4 regions of the Lactobacillus sp. ESL0233 genome follow, and region 1 is predicted to be linked to each of the others. Evidence: predicted binding sites of a transcription regulator. Region 1 holds the regulator's gene; each other region holds the start of a gene.
What was found. Region 1 encodes HrcA, which represses chaperone genes, less so after heat shock. Its sites were predicted from a motif close to TTAGCACTCNNNNNNNNNGAGTGCTAA; they were not measured.
Positions count from the first base shown of each region.

Region 2: the regulator HrcA is predicted to act here: its motif matches at 4,068-4,094, upstream of groES (co-chaperone GroES).
Region 3: the regulator HrcA is predicted to act here: its motif matches at 2,673-2,699, upstream of F5ESL0233_RS02330 (ATP-dependent Clp protease ATP-binding subunit).
Region 4: the regulator HrcA is predicted to act here: its motif matches at 2,389-2,415, upstream of F5ESL0233_RS06990 (Hsp20/alpha crystallin family protein).

Region 1 covers NZ_REHH01000007.1:302,838-310,672, reverse strand. The annotation lists gene infB (translation initiation factor IF-2) at 1-962, shown strand, start outside; gene F5ESL0233_RS04545 (ribosome-binding factor A) at 981-1,343, shown strand; gene truB (tRNA pseudouridine(55) synthase TruB) at 1,382-2,275, shown strand; gene ribF (riboflavin biosynthesis protein RibF) at 2,295-3,227, shown strand; gene hrcA (heat-inducible transcriptional repressor HrcA) at 3,354-4,403, shown strand; gene grpE (nucleotide exchange factor GrpE) at 4,416-4,994, shown strand; gene dnaK (molecular chaperone DnaK) at 5,014-6,852, shown strand; gene dnaJ (molecular chaperone DnaJ) at 6,931-7,835, shown strand, end outside.
Region 2 covers NZ_REHH01000008.1:13,835-21,669, reverse strand. The annotation lists gene tsaD (tRNA (adenosine(37)-N6)-threonylcarbamoyltransferase complex transferase subunit TsaD) at 1-643, shown strand, start outside; gene F5ESL0233_RS06080 (GNAT family N-acetyltransferase) at 691-1,095, opposite strand; gene F5ESL0233_RS06075 (ABC-F family ATP-binding cassette domain-containing protein) at 1,150-3,060, opposite strand; gene F5ESL0233_RS06070 (redox-sensing transcriptional repressor Rex) at 3,323-3,955, shown strand; gene groES (co-chaperone GroES) at 4,139-4,423, shown strand; gene groL (chaperonin GroEL) at 4,440-6,068, shown strand; gene F5ESL0233_RS06055 (DUF969 domain-containing protein) at 6,683-7,345, shown strand; gene F5ESL0233_RS06050 (DUF979 domain-containing protein) at 7,346-7,835, shown strand, end outside.
Region 3 covers NZ_REHH01000006.1:135,490-143,324, forward strand. The annotation lists gene F5ESL0233_RS02325 (DUF1827 family protein) at 103-384, opposite strand; gene F5ESL0233_RS02330 (ATP-dependent Clp protease ATP-binding subunit) at 483-2,624, opposite strand; gene F5ESL0233_RS02335 (hypothetical protein) at 2,819-3,001, shown strand; gene F5ESL0233_RS02340 (phosphocarrier protein HPr) at 3,115-3,381, shown strand; gene ptsP (phosphoenolpyruvate--protein phosphotransferase) at 3,381-5,114, shown strand; gene spxA (transcriptional regulator SpxA) at 5,320-5,718, shown strand; gene F5ESL0233_RS02355 (adaptor protein MecA) at 5,825-6,604, shown strand; gene F5ESL0233_RS02360 (competence protein CoiA family protein) at 6,641-7,489, shown strand; gene F5ESL0233_RS02365 (DsbA family protein) at 7,475-7,835, opposite strand, start outside.
Region 4 covers NZ_REHH01000009.1:136,646-144,480, forward strand. The annotation lists gene F5ESL0233_RS06970 (SOS response-associated peptidase family protein) at 102-698, shown strand; tRNA gene F5ESL0233_RS06975 (tRNA-Gly) at 758-828, shown strand; gene F5ESL0233_RS06980 (CPBP family intramembrane glutamic endopeptidase) at 957-1,622, opposite strand; gene greA (transcription elongation factor GreA) at 1,858-2,319, opposite strand; gene F5ESL0233_RS06990 (Hsp20/alpha crystallin family protein) at 2,518-2,940, shown strand; gene F5ESL0233_RS06995 (C1 family peptidase) at 3,071-4,387, shown strand; gene F5ESL0233_RS07000 (nucleoside hydrolase) at 4,690-5,628, opposite strand; gene F5ESL0233_RS07005 (ABC transporter permease) at 5,639-6,595, opposite strand; gene F5ESL0233_RS07010 (ABC transporter permease) at 6,595-7,698, opposite strand; gene F5ESL0233_RS07015 (ABC transporter ATP-binding protein) at 7,691-7,835, opposite strand, start outside.

The DNA of each region.
Region 1 (7,835 bases):
AAGCTCGGTTATCTCGGGGACGTGGTCCAGTTGCTGATTTATTAATTCAGCAAGGTACGTTGCATACTGGAGATCCGATTGTTGTGGGGAATCGTTTTGGACGCGTTCGGGTAATGACCAATGATCGTGGACGTCAAGTTGAAAAAGCTACCCCATCGATGCCAGTTGAAATTACTGGGCTAAATGATGTGCCAGAATCTGCTGATAAGATAGTTGTCTTTGATGATGAAAAGACAGCACGTAGTGTCGGCGAACAGAGGGCGCAACAAGCATTACAGCAATCCAGGGAAAATGTACAACATGTAACCCTTGATAATCTTTTCGATACAATGAAGAAAGAGAATATGAAAGAAGTTGGTGTTGTCTTAAAAGCTGATGTTCAAGGATCTGTTGAAGCTTTACAACAATCATTTGAAAAAATTGACGTTGAGGGTGTCCGGGTTAATATTATTCACGCTGGTGTTGGTGCAGTTAATGAATCCGATGTAACATTAGCTGCCGCATCGAACGCATTTATTATTGGTTTTAATGTTCGTCCGACTGTAACCGCTAAGTCGCAGGCGGAAACAGATGGCGGAGTCGACATACGTTTATATAGTGTTATTTATAAAGCAATTGATGATGTTAAAGCCGCTATGCAAGGAATGCTTGAGCCAACATATGAAGATAAAGTTGTTGGGAATTTGACCGTGCGTGAAACATGGAAAGTTTCTAAAGTCGGCACTATTGCTGGAGCTTTTGTTGATTCAGGCTATATCTCACGTGATGCGGATGTTAATTTGATACGTAATGGTGTTGTAATCTATACTGGTAAAGTTGGTTCATTAAAACGGTTTAAAGATGATACCAAAATTGTTAAGCAGGGCTTTGACTGTGGTTTAACAATCGAAGGTTATAATGACATTAAAATTGGCGATGAGCTGGAAGCAGTTGAACAACAGGAAGTTAAGCCACAAAAATAGTGTGATTAGGAGCAAAGTATGAAACATAGAATTGGTCGTGTTGAAGGCGAAATTCTGCGTGAATTAACTAAAATTTTACGAAAAGATATACGTGATGCACGTGTTAAAGATGTAACGATTACAGCAGTTGAATGTACCAATGATTTGTCTTATGCTACTGTTTATTACAGCATTCTTTCTGAAAATCCAAAAAAGGAAGAAGAAACGGCTATTGGTTTAGAAAAAGCTAAGGGAATGATGCGTCATCTCTTAGGACAAATTTTAACTGTTTATAAAGTTCCAGAATTAATTTTTAAACGGGATAATTCAGTTAAATATGGTAGTAAGATTGATCGTTTAATTGCAGAAGTAAAAAAGCAAGATGCAGATCGCAATAATTAAGAAAAGCGCTGGTTAGCGCTTTTTTAGTAGGTAGGGAAATGATTAACGGAATATTAGTAATTGATAAAGAAAAGGGTATGACGAGTGCAGATGTTGTTTACCATTTGCGTAAAGTACTGCATATTAAAAAAATTGGCCATGCGGGAACTTTAGACCCTGATGTAACTGGAGTTTTACCAATTGCAATTGGACAAGCGACAAAATTGATTGAATTAATGCATCAAAAAAATAAAAAATATTGTGGTGCGGGCCTGTTAGGTTATGCCACGGATAGTTATGACACATCTGGTAAAGTACTCGAAACTAAGCGTTTAACAACGAAAATTAGTAAAGATACTCTGCAAACAAGGATGCAAGAGTTTATTGGAAAAATAGAACAGGTTCCACCAATTTACTCAGCTGTACGTTTAAATGGCAGGCACCTCTATGAATATGCACGCGAAGGTATTGAGGTTGAACGACCAAAGCGATTAGTTAAAATTTTTGCATACAACGCGGTTGATGAGCCTCAATTTGACTTAGAACAGGGACAAGAAACTTTTAATTTTGAAATTGAATGTAGTAAAGGCACATATGTGCGTTCACTTGTCAATGACCTAGGCGAAAATATAGGTGTTCCGGCAGTAATGCAAACCTTACGAAGGACAGCAAGCTCAGGCTTTAATCTCAGTCAAGCTGTTAAACTAGATGAAATTATTAGCAATCCAGCTATAGCTGAAAAAGCAATACAACCAATCGAAGTATTTTTCAAAGATTATCAGACAATTGACTTGAACGAAAATCAATGGCTAAAGGTAAAAAATGGGGCAGCAATTGCTTTGAAAACGAATGCAAAAAAAGTTGCATTAAGGTACAATAATAAAGTTAAGGCGATTTATCAAGCCAGAGGTACAATGTACCGTCCTGAATTAATGCTTTTGCAAAATAATTAGATGAAATGAAGGTTCAACAGTGCAAATTATTCATTTATCTTATCCAGTTAAAAAGAATATTGTCCCGGGTAAAATTGTATTGGCTCTCGGCTTTTTTGATGGTGTTCATCGTGGACATCAGCAGTTAATAAAGGTCGCAAAGAACACTGCCAATAGTAAGGGCTTACCCTTAGTGCTAATGACATTTGATCGGCATCCTAAGGAGGTCTATCAAAACCAAGTAGTGAGTTATATTGATACCCTAGATGAAAAGATATATAAAATGCGGCAGCTTGGAGTAGATTATTTGTTGGTGATGCATTTTAATGAGCAATTTAGCAAAGTAAGTGCCCAAGAATTTGTAGATAATATTATTGTTAAACTTAATACTGAGACTGTTGTTGCTGGTTTTGATTATACCTATGGACCTAAAAATATTGCCAATATGCAAAATTTACCCAAATTTGCGCAAAACAGATTTGAGATTATTACGGTTCCGGAACAAACATACAATGGCCAAAAAATTGGCTCAACAGAGATTAAAAGAGCTATTAAAAATGGGAAAATGGACTTAGTTAAAGACTTACTTGGCACACCTTATGTCATGTCCGGTTATATTGGGCATGGACTACGTAATGGTCACAAGTTGGGCTTTCCAACTGCTAATTTAGTTTGGGATGAGAATAAGGTGATTCCTAAAGTTGGCGTTTATGCTACAAGGACAATGATTAATGGTAAGTGGTATGAATCAATGACTAGTGTAGGCTATAATGTAACAATTAACAGTGCCCAAAAAATATATATTGAATCTAACTTATTTGGTTTTAGTGAAGAGGCTTATGACCAAAAGATAATAATTAAATGGTATAAGTATACACGTGGCGAAATAAAGTTTGCTAATTTAAATCAACTAAAAGAGCAAATGAAACAGGATAAATTAAAGATTACAGACTATTTTGAGCGGTACAGGTAAGTTGAAATTGTTGCAAAAATTTATTTCAAAATAATTAGCACTCAGCTTGACATTCTGCTAAATACTAGTATCATAATAATTGTTAGCACAAAGCAAATAAGAGTGCTAAAAGTGAGGGCGATATTTATGTTGACCGAACGTCAAGAATTAATTTTAAAAACAATTATTAATAATTTTACACAGACACATGATCCTGTCGGTTCAAAAACTGTAATGAACCAACTGCCAATTAAAGTTTCCAGTGCAACTATTCGTAATGAAATGGCTCTTTTAGAAGACAAGGGCTTAATTGAAAAAACTCATTTGTCTAGTGGCCGTTTACCATCAACTGAAGGCTATCGGTACTATTTAGATAATTTAGTTGAGCCATTACGTTTGCCAGCATCAGTATATGATAGAATTATGCTACAATTTAGCCAGCCATTTCATCAAGTTAATGAAATTGTTCAAGAGGCGGCCAAGATTTTATCTAATTTGACTAATTATACTGCTTTTGCTGAAGGACCAGAGAGTAATTCTTTAACTATTACTGGTTTTCGAATTGTTCCATTAGTGAATAGGCAAGTTATGGCTATTTTGGTTACCAGTGATGGGAATGTTCACAGTCAAGTTTATCGTTTACCCTATAATATTGGTGGCGATGAAGTTGAAAAAGCTGTGCGAATGCTAAACGATGAATTGGTAGGTAAGACTTTAAACGAAATAAACCCGAGTTTATTAAGTCAAGATTTAAGTGAAAAATTTGGTCTTCATCATATCACTGAATTAATTGAATTGGTTGAAGATGTGGTTAAAGAGGCTACTAGTGAGCAAATGTATGTTGACGGGCAGCTAAACCTTTTAAATAACAGTTCACTAAGCGATGCTTCAAGTTTGAAATCGCTCTATGAATTACTGGGTCATGAAGATATAGTTTCGAATTTAATGACTAATGTAATGAACTCAAGTGATAGTCACTCACCCATAAGAGTTAGTTTAGGTTCGGAATTATCTAATGATTTATTGAAGGATTATAGTCTTCTTACTGCAGAGTACAGTGTAGGGTCATATGGTAAGGGTATTATTGCTTTACTTGGTCCTAATAATATGCCATATTCGCAAGTGATTGGCCTACTAGAATATTTTAGAAATGAATTAGCTAAAAAGCTACTGGAATATTATGGCAGATTTAAATAAAGGAGGTTAACTGTGAGTAAAGAAAAACAGACTAATGAAAAAGATTTTATAGAAAATCAACCGGCAACGGATGAAACGAAAGATTTTGAAGCTCAAGTAGATGATCAACAAGCATCTGAATCTGAAAAAGATAAAATCAAATCAGAGTTAACTAGGGTACAGGAACAAAATAAAGATTTAGAAGATAAATACTTACGTAGTCAAGCAGAAATGCAAAATATGCAAAATCGTTATAATAATGAACGTGCACAATTGATTAAGTATGAATCTCAGTCTTTAGCTAAAGATATTTTACCGGCAATGGATAATTTAGAAAGAGCTTTAGCAATTGAAGTAGATGATGAAGCTTCAAAGCAGCTTAAAAAGGGTGTTCAAATGACTCTTGACTCCCTGATTAAAGCGATGAAAGATCATGGAATTAGTGAAATCGATGCTGAAGGTGTAGAATTTGATCCAAACTTACATCAGGCAGTTCAAACGGTTACTGCTGAAAATAATGAGCAGAAGAATTATATCGTTCAGGTTTTACAAAAGGGATATTTATATAAGGATCGCACATTAAGACCAGCAATGGTTGTTGTTGCACAATAATTGAAAGGAAGTTTTATTAATGTCAAAAGTTATCGGTATTGATCTTGGAACAACTAACTCTGCAGTTGCAGTTCTTGAAGGTAAGGAACCAAAAATTATTACTAATCCAGAAGGTAACAGAACTACTCCTTCAGTAGTTGCCTTTAAGGATGGTGAAATTCAAGTTGGTGAAGTAGCTAAACGGCAAGCAATTACTAATCCTAATACTATTTCTTCAATTAAGCGTCACATTGGTGAGGCTGGTTATAAAGTGAAAATTGGGGATAAGGCCTATACACCACAAGAAATTTCTGCAATGATTTTACAATATATTAAGAAATTTTCAGAAGACTATTTAGGTGAGAAGGTTACTGAAGCAGTTATTACGGTTCCAGCTTACTTTAATGATGCTCAACGTCAAGCTACTAAAGATGCTGGTAAGATTGCTGGTTTAGAAGTAAAACGGATTATTAACGAACCAACTGCTTCATCACTTGCTTATGGTTTGGATAAAGATGCTGAAGATGAAAAAGTTTTAGTATATGACCTTGGTGGTGGAACTTTCGATGTTTCTGTTTTGCAACTAGGTGATGGTGTTTTTCAGGTATTGTCCACTAATGGTGATACACGTCTTGGTGGTGATGACTTTGATAATAAGATCATTGACTGGCTTGTTAAAGGCTTTAAAGATGAAAATGGTGTGGACTTATCAACTGATAAGATGGCACTACAGAGATTAAAAGATGCTGCTGAAAAAGCTAAGAAAGATCTATCTGGTGTATCTTCAACTCACATTTCACTTCCATTTATTTCTGCTGGTGAAGCCGGTCCATTACACTTAGAAGCTGATTTGACTCGTGCTAAGTTTGATGAATTAACGGCTGATCTTGTTGATCGAACTAAGATTCCATTTGATAATGCACTAAAAGATGCAGACTTAACTGTTAATGATATTGATAAGGTTATTTTAAATGGTGGATCGACTAGAATTCCAGCGGTTCAAGAAGCAGTTAAGAAGTGGTCTGGCAAAGAACCTGACCACTCAATCAATCCTGATGAAGCTGTTGCCTTAGGTGCTGCTATTCAAGGTGGTGTTATTTCAGGTGATGTTAAGGATGTCGTTTTACTCGATGTTACTCCACTTTCACTTGGTATTGAAACCATGGGTGGTGTCTTCACTAAATTAATTGAAAAGAATACCACAATTCCAACGTCTAAGAGTCAAATCTTTTCAACTGCTGCTGATAATCAACCTGCTGTTGATGTCCACGTTTTGCAAGGTGAACGTCCAATGGCTGCTGATGATAAGACCTTGGGTCGTTTTGAACTGACTGATATTCCTGCCGCACCTCGTGGTGTTCCACAAATTCAAGTAACCTTTGATATCGATAAGAATGGAATTGTAAACGTTTCGGCTAAAGATATGGGTACCGGTAAAGAACAAAAGATTACCATTAAGAGTTCATCTGGTTTATCCGATGAAGAAATTCAAAAGATGCAAAAAGAAGCTGAAGAGCATGCCGAAGAAGATAAAAAGAAGAAAGAAGAAGTTGACTTACGCAATGAAGTTGATCAATTAATTTTCTCAACTGAAAAGACTTTGGGTGAAGTTAAGGATAAAGTTTCTGAAGACGATATTAAGAAGGTTCAAGATGCGCTTGATGAATTGAAGCAGGCACAAAAGGACAATAACTTGGAAGAAATGAAGACTAAGAAAGATGCACTATCAAAAGTTGCTCAAGACTTAGCGGTTAAGTTATACCAAGCTAATGGTGGAGCTCAAGGACAACCTGGTGCTGAAGCTGATGGTCAAAATGGCAATGCAGGTGATGGTTCAGCTAGCGATGGCGAATTTCATAAAGTAGACCCTGACAAGTAATGGGTTTATAATTGAATAAATTAGAAAAGAACTGCCATGAAAGTAGTTCTTTTCTTTTGGAAAGTAAGGAGCTTTTAGATGGCACAAGAAGATTATTATAGTGTGCTAGGTGTTGATCGAAATGCCAGTGATAAAGAAATTAATTCTGCTTATCGTAAATTAGCTAAGAAATACCATCCTGATATCAATCATGAACCAGGTGCAGAGGAAAAATACAAAAAAATAAATGAAGCTTATGAAGTTCTTCATGACCCACAAAAGAAGAGTCAGTACGATCAATTTGGTGCAGCTGGTGTGAATGGCCAAGCTGGCTTTGGTGGTGCAGGTCAAGGCTACGGTGACTTTAGTGGTTTCGGTGATTTTGGTGATATTTTTAACGATTTCTTTGGTGGCGCTTCTAGTGGACAGCGACGAGCAGATCCGACTGCACCAACACGTGGCGAAGATTTAGACTATACCCTAACTATTGATTTCATGGATTCTATTACTGGTAAAAAAACGCAAGTTTCATATACTCGTAGTGAAATTTGTGGGACATGTAAGGGAAGTGGTGCTGAAAAGGGTACCCATCCAATTACTTGTGACAAATGTAATGGAACTGGTTATATGACAGTTACGCAGAAGTCAATGATTGGGATGATTCGACGGCAAACGGTTTGTGACAAATGTAATGGACGAGGGATTATTATTGAACATCCTTGTGGTACGTGTCATGGAAATGGTGTTGTAGATGGTAAAAACACTATAGAAGTTAATATTCCAGCCGGAATTGACAATGGTCAGCAGTTACGCTATGAAGGTCAAGGTGAAGCTGGTAAAAACGGTGGGCCTTATGGTGACTTATATATTTCATATCGGATAAAACCGTCCAAGGACTTTAAGCGTGAAGGGAATACAATTTATACAACGGTGCCAATTTCATTTGCTCAGGCTACTCTTGGGGATGAAATTACAGTTAAAACTGTTCATGGGGAGCAAAAATT
Region 2 (7,835 bases), on a different contig from region 1:
TTATCCTGCACTTGCTTTACAAGTTTCTGGTGGACATACTGAAATTGTTTTGTTGAAAGACGCAACCCATTTTGAAATTGTTGGTGATACGCGTGATGATGCTGTAGGCGAGGCATATGATAAAATTGGTCGAGTGCTGGGTGTTAATTATCCCGCTGGTAAGACGATTGATGAGTGGGCGCATCGGGGACAAGATACATTTAACTTTCCGCGAGCTATGATGGAAGATGACAATTACGACTTTTCTTTTTCTGGTCTGAAAAGTGCCTTTATCAATACCTGTCACCATGCAGATCAGCTTCATCAGAGCTTGAATAAGTATGATTTAGCGGCTAGTTTTCAAGCAGCAGTAGTTGATGTCTTAGCCAAAAAAACAATACGCGCAATTAAGCAATATCATCCCAAAACTTTCATTATGGGCGGTGGAGTTGCAGCTAATCGAGGTTTACGTGATCGGATGAAGATAGAAATTAAGCAACTTCCTTCAAACTTCGACTTGAAAGTTATTCTTCCAGAATTAAAATTGTGTGGTGATAATGCAGCCATGATTGGTGCAGCTGCCTATAACTTATATAACGAAGGAAAGTTTGCTGATTTATCGCTGAATGCTGATCCTTCACTTGAATTACCTTATGCTGATTAGATTTTGAATTAAAAAAGTTGACCTCTTTATTAAAGAAGTCAACTTTTTTAATATTCACGATAAAAGGCTACTAATGATCCTTGATCGCAGGACATAAAACCACATTTTTGATAAAAGGAACGAGTGTTAGGTTCATCAAGGGTTAATAATAATTTTTGTCTTACATTTTTGTATTTTTTTAAGACTAGTGTTACTAGATGAGAACCGATTCCTTTATGCTGATATTTAGGTTGAATTAATAAATCTTGAATATAAATAATCGAAATACCATCACCGACAACTCGAATTAAGCCAACTAATTGTTGATTATCAAAGGCTGCAATAACATCTAGGGAATTTTCAAGAGCAATTTTTAAAGAGGGCATGTCTACGGTGTATGAAGTCCAACCGACACTTTCATATAAAGATTTTAATGCTGCCAAACTTATATTTTTAGTTACTTGATACTCCATTGACGCTCCTTTCTAGCATTAAAGTTGATATTAAATTAAGTTATATTATTAACATTAAAAATTTTCAAGCTCAATCATGATCTTTTCCCATTTCTCATTCGTTTTAGTTAGTTCAGTTTGAATTGCTGATAAGTCTTCTTGTAAAGGTCCAAGTTTGCTAAAGTCAGTTGCAATTAGCGGATCAGCCATTTCGCTCTGAATTATTTTCTGTTGTCTTTCTAAATTATCAATTTCAACTTCAATTTCTTCAACCTGTCGCTGTAGCTTACGCTTTTGTGAATCTTTTACTTTTTGTTCCTGGTAAGATAATTTAGTGGCTTTTTGTGCGTCTTCATTGTCTAGCTTAGGCACAATTTTGGTGGTGTTAAGTTGCTTATTTTTTTTATCTAAATAATAAGTGTAATCTCCTTCATAGACTGTTGCCTGTTGAGGATTAACTTCAACAATCTTATTGGCTAATTGATTAATAAAGTAGCGGTCGTGTGAGACAAATAGTAAGGTACCATCGAACTTTTGTAAAGCCTGTTCAAGCACTTCTTTGGCTTCCAAATCTAAATGATTAGTTGGCTCATCCATCAATAAGAAATTACTATGTTCTAAGGACAAAACTGTTAGCGTTAATCTTGCTTTTTGTCCACCAGAAAGTTGTCCGACCGTTTTATCAATATCTTTTGCTGTAAACAAGAAACTAGCCAAAACAGCACGGATATCACGTTCAGGCACAGTTTGGTGGCGATCCCAAATAGTATCCAGCACAGTTTTACTAGAATCCAGCAATTGTAATTCCTGATCATAATAACCAATATCAAGCGATGCTCCGTATTTAATGGAACCCATCTTAGGTTGCAATTTCTTCATAATAGTTTTTAGTAAAGTAGATTTACCTATGCCATTAGGTCCAATAACAGCAACGCGATCCCCTTTATTAACTTGCAGATTAATATTATTCACCATGACCTTATTAGGGTAACCAATTGATAAATCATGTAAGATTAACACCTCTTTACCAGAGGGACGATCACTTTTGAAATTAATTTTGACCTTGTTTTTATGCTTTGGTGGAGTAATGCGTTCGATTTTTTCGAGTTGCTTACGCCTGCTCTGGGCTCTTTTAGTAGTTGTGGCGCGAACAAGATTTTTTTGGATAAATTCTTCATCTTTTTTAATTTTTTCTTGCTGCTTTTCGTAGGCCTCTTCTTGCTGACGATCCCTTAATTGACGCTGTTTTACGTAATCGGAGTAATTACCTTTGAAGGCTGTTAATTGGCCAAATTGTAATTCAAAGATTTGGTTGGCCAAATGGTCTAAGAAGTACTGATCATGTGAAACTACTAAAATTGCTCCATTGTAACCTTTAAGGAATGCTTCTAGCCAGTCTAACGTATTTAAATCTAAATAGTTAGTTGGCTCATCAAGTAGAAGTAGGGGGGGCTTATGTAAAAGTAGTTTGACTAAGGCTAAGCGGGTCTTTTCTCCACCAGATAGGTTGCTGATAGTTTTAGACCAAGTTTCTTCTGGGAAATTAAAGCCATGTAAAATACTTTTAATATCAGCTTGATAGCTGTAGCCACCTTTTTGCTCAAAATCAAATTGTAATTGATCATATTTTTTTAAAAGTTGACTATCTTGAGGATGTTCAGCTATTTTTTGTTGCATTACTTGCATTTGTGTATTCATTTCGATTAAAGAAGAGAAAACACCGAGTAATTCGTTCCAAATGGTTTTATTTTCATTTAAAGCTTTTTCTTGAGCGATGTAGCCCACTTCAATTGCTTTATTAACAATAAACTCACCGTGTGTAGCTTCTTCTTCACCTGTCATAATTTTTAAAAGAGTAGTTTTACCTACCCCATTTGAGCCCACTAAGCCAATTCTTGCATTTGAATTGATTGAAAAATTGACATTTTTAAATAGTGTAGTAGCTCCAAATTGTTTTTCTAAATCGTGTCCTTGTGCAATTATCATATTTTTCACCTAAAAACTATTTTAGCATATGAAGCGAGTTAAAAGTGACTATGGTCTATTTCAAAATATAGCGAGATAAATTAATAGTTGATTTTTGAGGCATTGAAGATAATTAGATAAGTGGTGTTTGTTGTGTTAAAATCTAAAAGATTGTGAAAAATATTTGCAACTAACACTAGTTTATAGGTAAAATAATAAATAATTGATGAGTAATTCACAAATGAAATTTGCTAGCATAATTAAGTTGGAGGCTTTGTAATAAATGGAAAAAATAAAAATTCCCACGGCGACAGCAAAAAGACTGCCGCTTTATTATCGATACTTAATCATCTTGAATGAAGCTGGCAAAGAGAAAGTTTCCTCAACTGAATTATCTGAAGCTGTTCAAGTTGATAGTGCATCAATTAGGCGCGATTTTTCGTACTTTGGGGCATTAGGTAAGCGTGGGTATGGATATGATGTAAAAAGCTTACTGACTTTTTTTAAAAAAATATTGAATCAAGATACTTTAACCAATGTGGCTTTGGTAGGAGTTGGTAATTTGGGACATGCTTTGCTTAATTATAATTTTAAGCGAAGTAATAATATTCGAATTTCTTGTGCTTTTGATATAGATCAAAAAATAACAGGCAAAATTTTAAGCGGCGTTCCTGTATATGATATGAGTGAGCTTAAAAAGCAGCTGAGTGATCAACAGATAACAATTGCGATTTTAACAGTTCCGTCTAATACAGCTCAAAAAACAGCAGATGAAATGGTTGAAGCAGGTATTAAAGGAATTATGAACTTTACGCCGATCAGACTCTCAGCTCCGAGCGGAATACGAATACAAAATGTGGATTTAGCTACTGAATTGCAAACATTAATTTATTTTTTAGAAAGTGATAAGAAGTAGCTCACATAAATATTAGTGACTTAGTGATTAAAACAAATTAGCACTTTAATTGAAAAAGTGCTAATTTTTTCTTGCATTTTAAACAAAAAGGGGTTATTATCATAATTATAAGTTAGCACTTAGCTAATTTGAGTGCTAATGACTAAAATTAAAGATATTAAATTGAATTTAGGAGGGACAAACGTGTTACAACCAATAGGTGATCGCGTGATCGTAAAAGTTAAAGAAGAAGAAGAAAAAACTGTAGGCGGAATCGTCCTTGCTTCTAATGCTAAACAAAAGCCAACTGAAGGTGAAGTTGTTGCTGTAGGTGCAGGCAGCTATGCCGAAAATGGTAGTAAAATTCCAATGACTGTTGCAGAGGGTGATATTGTGCTCTACGATAAGTACTCAGGCACTGACGTTAATTACGAAGGTGAAAAATACTTAGTCCTTCATGAAAAAGATATTTTGGCAGTTGTTAAGTAATTAAGGAGTAAGAAAAATGGCAAAAGATATTAAATTTTCTGAAGATGCAAGACGTTCTTTATTAAAGGGTGTCGATAAATTAGCTGATACAGTTAAGGCAACAATTGGTCCTAAAGGAAGAAACGTTGTTTTAGAACAATCTTATGGTAATCCTGATATTACTAATGATGGTGTGACCATTGCTAAAGCAATTGAATTAAAAGATCATTATGAAAATATGGGTGCTAAGCTTGTTGCTGAAGCTGCTCAAAAGACTAATGATATTGCTGGTGATGGAACCACAACTGCTGTTGTTTTAACGCAAGCTATTATTCGCGAAGGGATGAAGAATGTTACTGCTGGTGCTAATCCAGTTGGAGTTCGTCGCGGAATTGAAAAGGCTACGAAAGCTGTTGTTGATGAATTACATAAAATTAGTCATACAGTTTCTTCTAAAGAGCAAATTGCTCAAGTTGCTGCTGTTTCATCCGCTTCAAAAGAAGTTGGTGATTTAATTGCTGATGCAATGGAAAAAGTAGGCAATGACGGAGTTATTACCATTGAAGATTCACGTGGTATTGAAACTGAGCTTTCTGTGGTCGAAGGAATGCAATTTGACCGTGGTTACTTGTCACAATACATGGTTACTGACAATGATAAGATGGAAGCTGATTTAGACAACCCATACATTTTAATTACTGACAAAAAGATTTCGAATATTCAAGATGTTTTGCCACTATTACAAGAAATTGTACAACAAGGTAAGTCTTTATTAATTATCGCTGATGATGTTTCAGGTGAAGCTTTACCAACTTTGGTCTTGAATAAGATTCGTGGTACTTTCAATGTCGTTGCTGTTAAGGCACCAGGCTTTGGTGATCGTCGTAAAGAACAATTACAAGATATTGCGGCTTTAACAGGTGGTACAGTGATTACTGAAGACCTTGGTCTTGAATTAAAAGATACTACACTTGATCAATTAGGCCAAGCACGGCGTATCACAATTACTAAGGACTCAACCACTATTGTTGATGGTGCTGGTTCAGAAGATGCTATTAAGGATCGTGAAGATTCTATTAGAAAACAAATCGCTGAAACTACTTCTGACTTTGATAAACAAAAGTTGCAAGAACGTTTAGCTAAATTAACTGGTGGTGTGGCTGTTATTCATGTTGGTGCTGCTACTGAAACTGAATTAAAAGAGCGTCGCTACCGGATTGAAGATGCGTTAAATTCAACTCGGGCAGCTGTAGATGAAGGCTATGTTGCCGGTGGTGGTACTGCTTTAGTAGATGTTAAGAGTGCTATTAAGGATTTGAAGGGTGACAGTGTTGATGAACAAACTGGAATTAACATTGTTTTGCGGGCCTTGACTGCTCCAGTTCGTCAAATTGCTGAAAATGCCGGTGAAGATGGCTCAGTTATTTTGAATAAACTTGAGAGTCAAGAACTAGAAATTGGCTACAATGCAGCCGATGGCAACTGGGAGAATATGGTTGAATCTGGAATCATTGACCCAACTAAGGTGACTCGTACTGCTTTGCAAAATGCTGCTTCAATTGCTGCTTTATTATTAACAACTGAAGCAGTTGTAGCAGAAATACCTGAAGATAAGCCAGAAGTTGATCCAAATGCGGCTGCTGCTGGTGCACCAGGCATGATGTAATTTTATAACCGATATTTAAAAAGGAACTGTTGGTCGGAACAGTTCCTTTTTGTTATTAGCTAATTATTTTTTTACCTTTGACATCAGTTAGCCTATGCTCTAATTCGACCGTACAACTGTCTAGGTAAAGCGATTCAATGTAATCAAAACAGATTGTGTAGGTTCAAGGAAGTGAAATTGACATACATTTATAATGATAAAGGAAAATGGATAAATGGTTTTGGCTTAGCTTCTAGTTTGCGTTTTGCAATTAGGACCAAAGTTAGCAGTTGCAATTTTTATGCTGTTTAAGCCTTATTGTGTTACTGCTAAAAATGTGACTGGCGTTTATTATGATTAGCGAACGAAAACCCTAAAAATTTATAATCGTTATGGTAAACAAATCGGTACAAGTATTTGTAATTATGGGAATGCCTTTAAAATTAAAGGAAAGTTTTATGGGGCTATTGCTAAAGGTCAGCTGATTAATCCGAAGGAGTTTTAACCATATTAATAAAACAGTTATTTGGTTATTATTAGAATAAACTGAGTTGACCGAAACCAATTTGACAAAAAATAATTATATTAGTATTTTATACTAATATAATTATTTTTTTGATTTGAAAGGAAAAGTAATGGAATATTTGAGTTTACTTGGCATCCTAGTAATCGTTATAGGTTTTGCTTTAGGACTAGATACGGTTGCCGTAGTTGTAATTGCAGCATTAGTTACTGCATTGGTATCAGGAATTGACTTTGTTTCTTTTTTGAAAATTCTGGGGAAAGGTTTCATTGATAACCGCATGGTCTCATTATTTTTCTTAACCTTACCAACAATTGGTATATCAGAACGCCATGGTCTTAAGACAGCCGCAGTTAATCTGATTCAAAAAATGAAAAATCTAACACCAGGAAGAATTTTTGATATTTATACAGCTATTCGTGAACTTGCTTGTTTATTTGGGATTTCTGTCCAAGGGCAGGTACAATTTATCGCTCCGTTGATCAATCCAATGGCACAAGCTGCAGGCAAAGTTAATGGAGAAATGACAGAATTAGAAGTTGATCAAATTAAAGCAAGAGCTGCTGCTAGTGATAATTTTGGTAATTTCTTTGCACAAAACTTATTTGTTGCTTCATCTAGTGTATTGTTAATTTCTAGTACTATGAAATCATTAGGATATCCGATTAGCACGTCAGCTGTGGTATTAATTACTATTCCGATTGCTGTGATTTGTTATATTTTATGTTTACTTTACAATCATGCTTTTGACAAAAAAATAAAAAAGGGGAAATAAATGAATATACTAATTAATAATCTTTTGTTAGCTTTTTATATTTTAATTGGTTTGTTCTTTTTGGCAGCTGCAGTTGAATCTTGGCGTGATAAAACTAATCCTGCACGTTGGGGAACGGGTCTTTTTTGGCTTTTATTTGCAATTTTATTTGCAGCTGGTCAATGGATACCCAATGAAATAAATGGTGGAATTTTATTAATTATTGCGCTACTGTCTCTTCTTAAACAAGTTCGAGTTGGTAAAATTAAGGAACTTGATGAAAAAATTGCTAATCAAACAGTTAAGCGTATTGGTAATTGGATTTTCTTACCTAGTATTTTATTGGCAATTTTAGCATTAGTGATTGCGCAGTTTACCAAATTAGGTGGACAGGTTGGCATTGGTATTGCTGCTATCATTTCACTAATTGTAGCAATGGTTTTGACTAAATCAAGTCCAAAAACAGTTTATGAAGATACACAAAGAATGGTTCGTTCGGTAGGTTCAGCTG
Region 3 (7,835 bases), on a different contig from region 1:
AGTCTGGGAAAAACTATTTTCCCAGACCACCAAAAAGGGTTTGAACATTTATGTTCAAACCCTTTTTATATTAGTTTAAAGAGCTAGCTTCTTTTTAGACTCTTATTTATCAAAGTGAATTTCCATTACTCTTTGATTTTTATCAGATATCAATGTATATGCTGGGGCTTCTTCTTTAATTAGTCGCTCAATGATAAAATCAATTTCTTCTTTACGAACACGTCGGTTGTGGTTTTCCAAAACAATTTCGATTGCATCGTCACTTTCAGTATAGATAACAGAGGTATTGCCTAGGGAATAAACCTTGACATAATTGACGTTAGTTGTATTTAGTTGACTATGAACTAATTCACGATAACTATTGGTCACATCTATCAAATGCATGCTATTCACCCATTTCTTCTATTTTCACTATTTCCTTACTTTATTATAACGCTAATTTTTACTTTTTTCTTCTTTAATATTTAATAAAAATATTATTTTTATTCACTAATGACTATTTTTTGATTATCAACCTTGGCAAGTAATTTTTTAGCTGCTGGATGATCAAGTTTAAAATCTGCTACTTTATCTTCAATTTCTTCTTGAATTATTCTTCTAAGTGGGCGTGCACCCATTGCTGGATTATATCCTTCTTGAACTAATTGTTCCTTAGCTTCGTCTGTAACGGTAATATTAATTCCTTGGTTTTTGACCATACCGTTAACTTCATCAAGCATTAAATTGACAATTTTAATTAAATCTTTAGTTGATAATTCGTTAAATTCAATTACATCGTCTAAGCGGTTTAAAAATTCAGGTTTAAAGAATTCACTCATTGAATTACGGACAGAATCGGTTTTTTTGTCTGCGGTTTCAGCAGCAAAGCCTACACTGGCACGTTTAATTCCTTGACCTGCATTTGAAGTCATAATGATAATTGTATCCTTAAATGAAACTTGGCGTCCTTGTGAGTCAGTCAAGCGACCATCATCTAAAATTTGTAAGAATAAATTCATTACAGATGGATCAGCCTTTTCAATTTCATCTAGCAAGATCAAACTGTATGGATTACGTCGAACTTGTTCAGTTAATTGACCAGCTTCTTCATAGCCAACATAACCCGGTGCAGAACCAATTAATTTAGAAACTGAATAGGATTCCATAAATTCTGACATATCAAATCTAATCATGGCATTTTCTGAACCAAACATTTGCTTAGCTAATTGCTTGGCTAGCTCTGTTTTACCAACTCCAGTTGGCCCAACGAAAAGAAATGAGCCAATTGGACGACCCGATTTGTTAAAGCCAATTCGGTTACGGCGAATAGCTCGCGCCAACTTATCAACAGCTTCATCTTGGCCAATAACATGTGACTTCAGATTTGTAGCCAAGTTTTGCAATTGATTTTCTTCTTGCTTTTGTAATTCACCTACCGGGATACCTGTTTTTTCTTCTACAATTTTATCCATTATTTTATTTGTAATAATAGGTGACTTATCCGGATCAACGTTTTGATTTTTCATTTTATTATATTTTTCAATTTGATCACGGTAATAAGCGGCTTTTTCATAGTCTTCGTTTTTAAGCGATTCCTGTTTAAGTTGTTGTGCAGCTTCAATGCGCTCTTTAATTTTATCCTTGTCTACATAAGGGATTGTTAGATTCATACGCGAACCAGCTTCATCAAGTAGGTCAATTGCTTTATCTGGTAAAAAGCGATCTTGAATATAGCGTTCAGATAGTTCAGCTGCAGCCTGAATAGCATCATCTGTATATTGTACATGATGATAATCTTCATAACGTTTTTTAATTCCTTGTAGAATGCGAATTGTTTCTTTAACAGAAGGTTCTTTTACGTCAACTGGTTGAAATCTTCGAGCTAAGGCTGAATCTTTCTCAATTTCACGATATTCTTTGAGAGTAGTTGCTCCCACTAATTGTAGATCACCACGGGCAAGGGCCGGTTTAATAATATTACCAGCGTCCATTCCTCCTTCAGCGTTTCCTGCACCAACAATTTCATGAATTTCATCAATAAAAAGAATAATGTCATCTTGATTTTGTAATTCATTAATCAGTTGTTGCATACGTTGTTCAAATTGTCCACGAATTCCGGTCCCTTGAACTAAAGAAACCACATTTAATGAAACAATTCTTTTGTCTTGTAATTTAGCTGGGACAGATCCGTCAACAATTTGTTGAGCTAATCCTTCAACTACTGCAGTTTTACCTACACCAGCCTCGCCAATTAAGACAGGGTTATTTTTAGTTCTTCTATTTAGAATTTCAATTACACGAGCGATTTCTTGGTCACGACCAATCACTGGATCGATTTTACCCTTTCGAGCTAAGTCAGTTAAATCAGTTCCATACTGATCTAAAAGTGACCGCTTACCGCTATTATTGCCAACTGAAGTCCCACCATTATTATTCATTTGTGAATCATTGGCATTACCACCATTATTGAATGGATTATTAAAATCACCGAAAAAGCTATTATTGTTATTGCTCATATTAATATTTCCTTGTTGTTCAAGTTCTTGATAACATTGACCACATAAATTGATTTCGCGACTTTCACCATTTACCTGAGCAAAGAGGTGAATGGAAGCAGGTCGTTTATGACAGTTTTGACAAAGCAATTATATTACCGCCTTTCGCTTTGATTCATCTTTTTCTAAATTATATAATTAGCACTCTTAATAATCAAGTGCTAAACATAAAAGCTTGGTGGTTGTATGTAGGCACAATATGTTAAAATGTAGATAAGCAAAGTAGTCAAAAATTTGCTAAATTTATCTAGATTATTATTAATTTGAAAGAAACGGTGGTATATTTGGATTATCAAAAAATTCTTGAGCAGTTAGCTAGCGGTGAACTTGATTCATATCAAGTTCACCCAAAAGAAGCCTTTGCTTTTCAAGCTGCTTTAAGATCTTTTGGGAAAAGACAAAATATAACTGGTAAGGCACTCCGTGGAGGTCAAATAATTTACATGCAAAAGAAGACACAAGTTTAATGATGTAAACTGTTACATTAATGTTGTCTATTTTGCAAAAAAATGATAGTCTAAGTACACGAATAGGTATTTACTACCGGTTTTATTTTTTTGAATTCAAAGGAGATATTATAATGGAAAAACGCGATTTTCATGTTATTGCAGAAACAGGTATTCATGCTCGTCCTGCTACCTTGTTAGTACAAGCTGCTTCTAAGTTTGGTTCAGACATCAACTTGGAATACAATGGCAAATCAGTTAATTTGAAGTCAATCATGGGTGTTATGTCACTTGGTGTTGGCAAAAATGCTGATGTTTCAATTAGTGCTGATGGTGATGATGAAAAGGATGCTATTGAAGCTATTTCTGAAACAATGAAAAAAGAAGGCTTAGCTGAATAATGACCAAGACATTAAAAGGAATTGCTGCAAGTGATGGTATTGCTGTAGCACCAGCTTATCTCTTGGTAGAACCGGATCTTTCATTTTCAAAGACTAATGTCAGCGATGTTGAAGGTGAACTAGCTCGCTATCACGAAGCAATTAAAGTTTCAACTGCTGAAGTTGAAAAGATTCGTGATAGTGCTAAAACAAGCTTGGGAGAAGAAGAAGCACAAGTTTTCGAAGCTCACTTGATGATTTTAAATGATCCTGAATTTACTGGTGCAATTGAAACCGAAATTAAGGAACAAAAAATTAATAGTGAAGCTGCACTTGATGAAACTGCCCAAAAATTTATTACAATTTTTGAAGGTATGACTGATAACGAATATATGCAGCAACGTGCTGCCGATGTTCGTGATGTTTCTAAGCGAATTATGGCTCACTTATTAGGAAAAGAATTACCTAATCCGGCAACGATTGACCATGAAGTGGTTGTCGTAGCTCATGATTTGACGCCAAGTGATACTGCTCAACTAAATAAGAACTTTGTTAAAGGTTTCGTCACTGATATTGGTGGGCGGACGGCGCACTCAGCAATTATGGCTCGTTCGCTTGAATTGCCAGCTGTTGTTGGTACTGAATCAATCACTGCTGATGTTGAAAATGGTCAAAATATAGCTGTTGATGGATTAAATGGTGATGTAGTAATTGAACCAGATGCTGACCAAATAGCAACTTATCAGCAAAAAAGTGAAGCATTCTTGGCGCAAAAAGCTGAATGGGAAAAACTGAAAAATGAACCATCAGTTACTGCTGATAACAAGAAGTTTATTATTGCTGCTAACATTGGTACACCTAATGACATGCAAGGTGTGAATGATAACGGTGCTGAAGCTATTGGACTATATCGTACTGAATTTTTATATATGGATTCGAAAAATTTTCCAACTGAAGAAGAACAATTCGAAGCCTATAAAGAAGTTATCGAAGGTATGAATGGTAAGCAAGTTATTATTAGAACCATGGATATTGGTGGTGATAAGCACCTTGATTATTGGGACTTACCCGAAGAAATGAATCCATTCCTCGGTGTACGAGCAATCAGATTATCTTTACAAAATGAAGAAATTTTCAGAACACAACTACGTGCATTATTGCGGGCTTCGGCTTATGGAAAATTGGGAATTATGTTCCCAATGATTGGTACTCTGGGTGAATTGCGTAAGGCTAAGTCAATTTTAGCAACTGAAAAAGATAAATTAACAGCAGCAGGCGTTAAAGTTGGTTCCGATTTACAAGTCGGAATGATGATTGAAATACCAGCTGCGGCGGTAATGGCTGATCAATTTGCTAAAGAAGTTGATTTCTTCTCAATTGGTACCAATGATTTAATTCAATATTCGATGGCTGCTGATCGTGGTAATGATAATGTTTCTTATTTGTATCAACCAGCTAATCCAGCCGTATTACGCTTAATTAAGCACACTATAGATGCTGCCCATGAAAATAATATATGGTGTGGTATGTGTGGTGAAGCTGCTGGTGATAATATCATGTTCCCAATTTTACTTTCAATGGGACTTGATGAGTATTCAATGAGTGCAACATCTATTTTACGAATTAGAAGTTTAATGAAGAAGCTGAATACTGAAGATATTAAAGATTTGGCCAATCAGGCGTGTTTTGTATCGGAAACTGCTGAAGACAATGAGAAGTTAGTCAATGACTTAATGTCAAAGTTAACTAATTAAATAAAAAATGTAAAAGAGTATTAATGTCACTAATACTCTTTTATTATATCTTAAAACTTTCTTAATTAAAAAGTCACGGATTATTCATCTTTGTAATTTAATATAAAGATATGGTTAGTATACAAGATATTACTTACAAAAAAGAAGTGTTATGTTATACTAAAGAGGTAAAAGAAATCGTATTGTTCAAAGGAGCGTGAAATATATGGTGAATTTATATATATCTCCGAGTTGTACCTCGTGTCGTAAAGCAAAGGCTTGGTTGAAAAAACATGATATTGCTTTTAAAGAAAGAAATATTTTTTCAGAGCCACTTACAAAAGAGGAACTTATTCAAATATTACGAATGACTGAGAATGGTACCGAAGAAATTATCTCTACACGTTCAAGAGCTTTTCAACAGTTAAAGATTAATCTTGATGATTTATCAATCGATCAGTTACTTAATTTAGTTGAAAAAAATCCTAGTTTGTTAAGACGTCCGATTATTATGGATGATCGTCGCTTACAGGTTGGTTATAATGAAGATGAAATTAGGCGGTTTTTACCGCGTAAAGTTCGTCGGCTCGAACTTGAAGAAATGCAAAAAATCGCTGACATATAATTAATGTAAAAATTTAAATAAAAGCGTTGGTATTTAAACTAACGCTTTTATTTTAGTTACAAAATAAGCTACAATAGATAAAAGGATTCGATGGAGGTGAGAATTCATGCAAGTAAAACGTATTAATGAAAACACGATCCGAGTACGAATAGATAAAAATGAATTGTCCAAGCGTGGGCTTAAGGTATTAGATTTATTAGGGGATAAAAATAAAATTCAGCAATTCTTTTATTCAATTTTAGAAGAAATTGATAATGACCATTCATTTAGTCAAGATGCCCCGGTCACTTTTCAAGTAATGCCCAATAATGGCGGCTTAGATTTATTAATAACAAAAGTGACAAAGCAAGATCGTGCAGAGTTGTCACAATTATTTGATAGTGATTTAAAAAATGATAATCCGGTCTTAAATAAAGCTTTTGAAGATTTAGAATCAGATGATGTAGATACTGCTGATGACGACGATGAAAATGATTTTACTGATGAACAGCGACAAGAAGATGATGAAAATTCGCCTTTATCAGAATTAGCTAGTTCACTTAAACCAAAAATTAAAAAGTCAGATCAGCAATTACATAAGCGGCAAGCTTATAGCTTTAGTGATCTTAATCAGGTAACTGAACTAGCAGAAAGCTTGCCAGAACAAATGCTTCTTTCGAGTCTTTATTTTGAGCGCGAGCTGTTTTATTTGGATTTAGCTTTTAAAGATAATGATTTTAATGAATTGAGGCCAGCAGAAGTTTGGTCAATTGCAAATGAATATGGTGTTCAGGTACGTCCTAATAAAATGGCACGTATTAGAACAACAGGTAAATGTTTAATTAAGCAAGATGCACTTGAAGTTTTAAAAAATTATTTCAGTCATAATGAAAGTAGAGGAGGTTAAGGTAAACTTAACCTTTTTTTGCGTACATAATCTTGGGTGATTTTTTTGTATGCAGCTTTGTTAAACAATCAGTTAGTATTGGCGGTGACTGAGGCACAAAGTCAGTCAAAAATGTTAGCTAAAAATAATTATATTTGTCCGCAGTGTATGCAAAGAGTTAAATTGATAATTAAAGAAAAATCGGCTTACTTTAAGCATTTTCCTAGTAATAATAATTTAAGCGGGGAAAAAGAAGAACATGCCTTAAGTAAGGCTATATTAAAAAATGCACTTTTAGAGGCAAAGTTTAATGCACAAACAGAAACTAGTTTGGCTAACGGGCAATTACGAGCTGATATTTTGGTGAATTCAAAACTGGCCTTTGAAATTCAGTGTGCACCATTGAGTAAATTAGAGTTTACAAAAAGGCATAATTTATATAAAAATATTGGTGTTGCAGATATTTGGATTGTTGGTAAGCGTCATTATTTATTACAAGAAATAAAAAAGTCACAACTTATTTTTTTTCGCAAAAACAAGTTGTGGCATGACTATTATTTAGAAATTTTGCCTAAACAAAAAATACTACGGCTAAAATATAATGTTCAGCTTGAACCGATTACAAGTAAAGTTCACTATCAAATAGAGAATTTCGTTATTAGTTCTTATGGCTTAGCTAAATTATGGCATTTTAAGCCGATATTGAAACAATATTGCGTTGATCCTAGAACACAAAAAAACTATTTACAATTACAATTAACACAAAAAACTATTAAAGGTATGAAAATCGCTAATCAATTATATCAACGTAACCTTACCATTGATGAGTTACCACCAACCATATTTAGTAATTTTCGTAGAGTTAATAGTTGTAATAATGTTATTACTTTTTTACATCAAATGTAGATGATTAGTTGGTAGATATCCTGGTTCCTCGTTAAGCCGATAATCGTTTTTAAAAAGGGTGATTAATTTATCGTGAGCAACTGTTCCTTCTATTAAGATACCATTATAATTACCATTTTCATTAAAAATAATTGTTGTGGGAATATTGTGGACATTGAACTTTTTAACAAGTTCTTTATCTTGCTGAATTGAATCTTTGATATATTTATCTATCCTAGGATTATTGATACGATTAAAGTCTAGATTTAAATCTAATGTTATTTTTTTGGGTAAATCGGTAGAATAATTATTGAAATTTCTACTGATTGCCCTTTGTAAACTAATCAAATATAATCTTGCTTTTTTA
Region 4 (7,835 bases), on a different contig from region 1:
CCTCCTTGCCGAAAGTTGAAAAAAATTTTAAAATCTTTTTAATGCAGTAATTACAACTAATTCTACCAAAAATCAAGCCATGATAAAATACAGAGGATCAAATGTGTCATCAATTCCAAATACCAAGCTTAGCTGAAATCAAAAAATACTTAATTACCGATTTAAAATTACCATTAATAGAACCAGATTCGAATCTACCGCAAAATTCTAATATTTTTCCCCAAAAAAAGGCCCCTATACTCTTATATCAAAATAATCAGTTACTTTTAATTCCTAAAACTTGGGGCTATCCCAAGCCAATGAATCAAAATCAAGTTATTTTCAATGCTCGGATAGAACGTTTCTTCAATCAACGGCCATCTATGTGGGATTCATCTTTTGCACGTAGACGATGCATTATTGTTACAAACTGCTTTTTTGAAACAGCACAGGAAACTTATATTACTAAATACGGTAAACAAGCACATGAGGAATATAGTTTTCATAATTCTAACGAGCCCCTGACCTTAATTGCTGGTATTTACCAAAACGATTATTTTTCAATGGTTACTACCACGGCTAATCAAATAATGCAACCAATCCATGATCGGATGCCATTAGTTATTGAGCCAGATGAACTACGCCAGTGGTTATTTCAAAATTTTTCTGCACTAATTACGCGTGACGTAAATCTAGTTGCCACTAAAATGGCCCAATAGCCAAAAATTTTGCCGAAAGTTGGTTTTTCTAAAAAACTATGGTAAAATAAATAGGAAATGCGGGTATAGTTTAATGGTAGAATGTTAGCTTCCCAAGCTGAAGATGCGGGTTCGATTCACGCTATCCGCTTAATACTATATAAAAAACGTAGGTCAATCCTAAGGATTTAACCTACGTTTTTTATGTAATTTAATTCTTATAATTGATCCCAAAACAGACCAAGCAATTTAGTTATCTTAATACATTGGTTCTTAAGTTTACGTCATAATTAAAAGTAAAACACCATTTAAAACAGATAAATAAATCGGCATCCATAAAGTTTGTGTATACAAATAAGACCAAGCAAAAATAGCGCCAAAAAAGAAATTGATTAATAATAATGTTGCTGAATTTTGCCAATTAAGCAAACTAAATAAAATTCCAGATGTAATAATCCCCCAAATAGCGGTAGGTACATTATCACGCCTAAAAGCATAGTTAAACAAAAAGCCAGTAATTAAAAACTCTTGTAATATCGGTAAAACTATTCCTAACGCAATCACAAAGAACCAATAATTTGCCACCCCTTCATGGTGTAAATATGTTGTTTGTAGACCGTACAACTGCAAGTGATTATACGATTGCAACCAAGAAATACTGATTCTGAATACAGTAATTAGCAGGGTCATGCCAATAATAAGCGCAAAATTACTAATAATCCATGACCTGGCTAATCCTGGAGCAAAGAAGCGTTGCTCTCGATTAAAGCGATAAATAAAAAATAACAGAACCATTAAGGAAATTGTTGCAAATAAGATAAAATTCCAAATATGAATTGGCAGATTTTCAATAACTAGCTTGATTACGCCAGCTGTCATTAAATAGCAAATAAAATAAACAATATAGCGTATTAGGTTACCTTCTCTTGATGCTGGTGTATTCACAAAACTACCTCTATCTAACTAATTGTATACTCTTCAAAATCCATATTATAGCAAAAAAAAGTAATTTTATGAAATGATCATTAACTTTTCTTAAATAGCTAGCTTTTTCGACCATCCATTTCGAGAAGATTTCTGATTCCTTCCTCGAAACTTAATATCTAAATTCAGATATGACACAACTAATTCCTAATAGGACATATATTACTAACATTAAGTACGACTAAATAGGATGTCTTTAATCGATCGCTTTAATTGTTACTTGATAGTTTCCCGCAGGAGCTATTACCTCTACAGTCGTATTCACAGTTTTTTTCATAATCGCCTGTCCCAATGGTGAATCAAAGGCAAGTTTACCCTTAGTAACATCGGCTTCCATCCGCCCAACAATTTGGTATGTCTCAGTTTCTTTTTCTTGACCAATCTTAAGTGTGACTATTTTGCCTAAATCAACTTTACCATCAGTAGTTTTTTTAATAATTTCAGCATAATTCAACTGCTTATTTAAATAACGTAATCTACTTTGCAAATGTCCTAACTCGCGCTTAGCTTCGGTATATTCGGTATTTTCTGATAAATCACCTAATGCTCGAGCTGCCTGCAAAATTTTAATTCGCCTTGGACGCTCTTTTTTTAAACGAGCAATTTCCATCTCAATTTTTTGATAGCCTTCTGGGGTCATCTTCTGATAATAAGTCAAAACTTCTTCTCCTCATTTTAATAATCCACAAGCTATAATTCTTATAATAAAAGGATAGCCACCACATAATTAGCACTTAAAAAATAAGAGTGCTAATTATTTTTATTTTTCAATGCTGAATACTATAATAATAATTGTACAGAGGAATTGAAAGTCTTCTGTAATAAATTAATTTAATTTTGAAAGGAAGTTTTTACTATGACAAATGAAATGATAAATCGTCACAATGACTTTTTCGATGCAATGAATGATTGGTTTGATCTTCCGAGAAAATTTTTTGATGAGACTGAAATAACAAAATTAATGCAGTCTGATGTGGCTGAAAATGATCATGATTATGTAATTAATATTGATATGCCAGGTATGAATAAAGATGATATTAGCTTAAACTACAACAATGGTATTTTAAGTGTTGCTGGGTCGAGGAAAGCATTTAAGGATGTTGCCCACAATAGTAGTATTATTCACCGTGAAAGAAGTATTGGTCACATTTCTAGAAGCTTTAGATTGCCAAATGTTGCTGCTAATGAAATTAGTGCCAAATATGAAAATGGTGTTTTAACCGTCGTCTTACCAAAGCAAAGTACAGATAAAAATGATAATTCAATAAAAATTGACTAACTTAAATAACACAATTCTGACAAAACTATCAACCCTATAATTCCTAAAAACGAGTTCACTTATTGAACTCGTTTTTCTTTTAGATTAAAATATAAAGTGATTTAAAATTAAATTAAAAGGAGATTCACCTATGGGATACAAACTTACCTTACAAGAATTAGAAAAGTTTTCAGCTGATTTTAATAAAAGCACGCAAAATCAGGTTGTTGCTAGGGCTGCACAAAAAAGTGGTGTCTTAGCTGCTGCTTATAATGATCGGGTGCAAAATGAACTAACCCGCGTTTTTTCTACAGAATTAGCTACTGATAATGTAACCAATCAACGTCAATCTGGTCGCTGCTGGGAATTTGCGACGCTAAATATTTTACGTCATAATTTTGGGCAAAAGTATCATTGTAAAAACTTTACTTTTTCACAAAGTTATAACTTTTTCTGGGACAAAATTGAACGAGCTAATAATTTCTATAACTATATTATTGCAACAGCTAGTGAGCCACTTGATTCTCGTATTGTTAGAACTCATCTAAATAATGCTGGCAAAGATGGCGGGCATTTTCAAATGGCAACAGCCTTAATCGAAAAGTACGGTGTTGTACCTTCATATGCAATGCCGGAAAGCTTTAATGCAAATAATACAGCTGGCTTTGGCAAAGCCTTAGGCGATAAGCTTAAAAAAGACGCATTGGTTCTACGTAAATTAAAGCAGGCAGGAGAAGATGAAAAAATCAAACTCGTTCGTGAACAATTCTTAAGTGAGGTTTATCGAATGACAGCTATTGCTGTAGGAGAGCCACCTAAGAAGTTTGATTTAGAATATCGTGATGATGATAAAAATTATCACTTAGACAAAGAATTAACCCCACTAGAATTTCTACATAAATATATGGGCGATGTTGACTTTAATGATTATGTACTTCTAGCTAACGCTCCAGACCATGAATACAATAAACTTTATAGTTTGCCCGATGCCAATAACATTGATGGCACTTGTCACATTCAATGGCTCAATGTTCCCATTGAATACTTAGAACGTGCTAGTGTTAACCAGTTAAAAGATGGCGAAGCTGTTTGGTTTGGCAATGATGTTGGTGAGCAAAGTGATCGGCAAAAAGGCTATTTAGATAGCAACTTATATCAATTAAGTGACCTATTTGGGGTTGATTTAAAAATGTCAAAAGCTGATCGATTGCGAACTGGTGCCGGCTACTTTAGTCATGCCATGGCTCTTGTTGGCGTCGACGAAGATCAGGGTCACATTCGCCAGTGGAAAGTAGAAAATTCCTGGGGTGAAAAAAATGGTGACAAGGGCTTTTTTGTAATGAACAATGAATGGTTTAAAGAATACGTTTATGAAGTTGCTGTTCATAAGAAGTATCTAACTTCTGAACAAATCACTTTAGCCGAAGGTCCTGCAACTGAATTACCAGCTTGGGATTCATTGGCTTAAGCCGGCGAGGATTCTAGTATAGATTGCTTCTAAAAATTAGCCAGTTTTATAAATAAAAAGACTAACTCAGTATTTTATTGAGTTAGTCTTTTTGGTTGACTTCTAACTACTTGTTTACATTTTGCTTTTTCATCCTTTTAGTATCTAGGTAGACTACTCTTCTAACTAACTATCTTCTCATTCTTTGTACTAAATGATATAAAAAAATAATTTAATTTAAATCACTATAAGTAAGTATATATACTCACTTTATTTATAATAAAGCAAAAAAACAGCTCTAAACTAGAACTGTTTTTATAGTTTTACTTAGTCTGCATCATTAATTCATCAAACTTTTTAAAGAAGAAGTCCTTATCAGCTTTGGTTACTAAAGTAATCTCCCGCCCATTTTCATCATCTTCCAAACGACCCGCAGCATTACCCACGGTACGTACTTTAACTGTTCGCTTTTCCGAAGCTAGAACCACTTCTGGATATAAAGCATTAATTGTCGTCAATACATCCCAAAAATAAAGTTGGGCACTTTGAATTGGAGGATTTACTAATAAGCTATATGCTTGACCTACTAAATCAACTACCGGATATTTTCTCAAACTTGCCCAGTGCATCTTAAGATCATTGGTTAGTGGTAGTTCTTCACTACTCTCTAGCCCAATAACTTGCATTGGAATCTCAGATTGAAAGACTCGATCAACCGCAAATGGATCCCAAAAAGCATTCCATTCTTGTGTTCCATCAGCATTTACTTGTACCACATTTCCATGACCATCAAGTGAACCACCCATCCAAAATAAACGATCAATTTTTGTTTCAATTTTGGGATCAACTTCTAAAGCACGGGCTAAGTCAGTTAAAGGACCCGTCATAACTAAAGTAACTGGCTTAGCTGCCTTTCTTAGTTTATCAATCATATCTAAATGCGCTGGTTCAGCGGCTTCACCAGTTGTTATTTTTCCAGACTCATTTAGTAATGGTAGTGAATTAAAGGAATATGATGCCGTACGCCACGCTTCTGGAAACTGGTTAACTGCCCGCGAATTCGACTTAGCAATAGCTAGCTTATCACCACGCAAATTAAATTGATCCGTCATTTTTCGACAAACTTCTACTGATGGCTCAAGATAACCATCGGCGTCAATTGCACTAACACCAAGCAACTTAATATCTGGTGCTTGTAATAGCAATAAATAGGACACTAAGTCGTCAATATTGCCATCATGATTAAAATAAATTTCTTTCATTGTTATCTTCCTATTTTGACTTAATATAATTTTGACCATCAGCTGCTGGAGCAACTGACTTACCAAAGAATAACACTAAAATTATAATTGTAATTACATAAGGAGCAATTTGCATATAAACAGACGGAATATGATTAAAAAATGGTAACTGATTGCCTATAATACTGATACTTTGGGCAAAACCAAAAAATAGCGAAGCAAGCATTGCTCCTAAAGGATTCCACTTACCAAAAATCATAGCTGCCAAAGCCATAAAACCTTGACCGACAATCGTCGAAATCGAAAAATTACCCGAAATTGCTTGTGCAAATACTGCACCGCCAATACCGCCAAGAAAGCCTGAAATTAATACACCAGCATAGCGCATACCATAAACATTGACTCCCAGCGTATCAGCTGCTTGGGGATTTTCACCGCAAGAGCGTAATCGTAAACCAAAACGAGTTTTATATAAAATCCACCACAAAAAAACCGCTACAAAAATTGCAACCCAAGCTGGAGCAAATGTATTTTCAAAAAGAATTGGTCCAATAAGCGGCAGCTTAACTAATCCAGGAAAGCTAAAGTACCCAAAACTTTGTGTAATATTTTCTGTTTGCCCCTTATCATAAATTGCTTTAATCAAGAACACTGCTAATGGTGGTGCCATCAGATTGAGTACAGTACCACTAATGACATGGTCGGCATGAAAATTAATCGTTGCAACAGCATGCAAAAGTGAGAATAGCAACCCGACTACTCCTCCTACAATTAACCCCAACCATGGGGTCAATTTGCCGAAAAAAGTAGCAAAAGTTAAATTAAAAACTACTGCCGAAAAAGCTCCCATGGTCATGATTCCCTCAAGTCCAATGTTAGTAATTCCTGAATTTTCACTATACACTCCACCAAGAGCAGTAAAAATTAAGGGAGTTGAATATACAATGGTTGATGACACTAGCAAAGATAAAATTGCAACTAAATTCATTATTGCTCTCCTTCAGTAATATGCGAGACTTTTTCTATATCTGGGGTTGAACCTTTATCCTTAAATAACAAGCCAATTACATATTGAATGGCAACAAAGAAGATAATTGCAGCAATCACAATGGAAACTATTTCATAGGGAATACCCGCAATTGTCTGCATACCTAGACCACCAATTTTCAAAATAGAAAACAATAACGCAGCAAGCAATATACCGACTGCAGTACCACCACCAAGTAAGGCAACTGACAAGCCATCCCAGCCAATATCTAGGCTAGTTGTTTGCGTGAAGTAATTCTGATAAGTCCCTAGTCCCTGTACTACACCACCTAAGCCAGCAAAACCTCCAGATAACAACATCGAAAGGATAATATTCTTTTTAGTCGACATCCCAGCATAGCGACTGGCAAAAGGATTAGTTCCAACTGACCGAATTTCAAAACCAATCGTTGTCTTCTTCATTAAATACCAATAAAGAAAAACAGCAATAATTGCTAGAAAAATGCCAGCATTAATTCTGGAATCACCAAACATTGAACTTAACCAATTAATTTTTAAACTTCCATTAGCTGAAATTGTTTTTGTTGTGTCAGTATCAATACGCAAACGACTTGGCATAATTTGTTGCATCAAATACTGCGAAGAATAGAGCACAATGTAGTTAAACATGATGGTGGTAATAACTTCATTTGTTCCAAATTGTGCCCGTAACCAACCAGCAATACCAGCCACAATTGCTCCAGCTATTATACCCGCAACGATTGCTAGTGGAAGTAGCACAAACTTAGGCATATTAGGATTAGCTAATACAAGCCAAATCGAGGTTAGCCACCCCGCCTGTGCTTGACCCGGTAAACCAATATTAAAAAAACCAGCATTTGAAGCAATTGCGAATCCAATCGCTGTGAAAATTAATGGTGTCGCTTCACGAATAGTTTCACCAAGCCCATTCATATTCCCCAGTGCACTCATAAACATTGACGAATATGCTTGTAGCGGGTTATAACTCCAAACGAGCATAATAACTGCCCCAACTAAAAAGCCCGCCAAAATTGAGATAATTAGTACTAAATTCTGTTTAGTCTTGGAAGTTACTTTAAGCAAAAGTTGTACCTTCTTTCTTAACTCCAGTCATTAATAAACCTAATTCCTTATCACTAGTATCATCTGGTTTAACTTCCCCAGAAATATTACCATCATGTAAAACAATTATCCGATCCGATAGTTGCATAATTTCATCT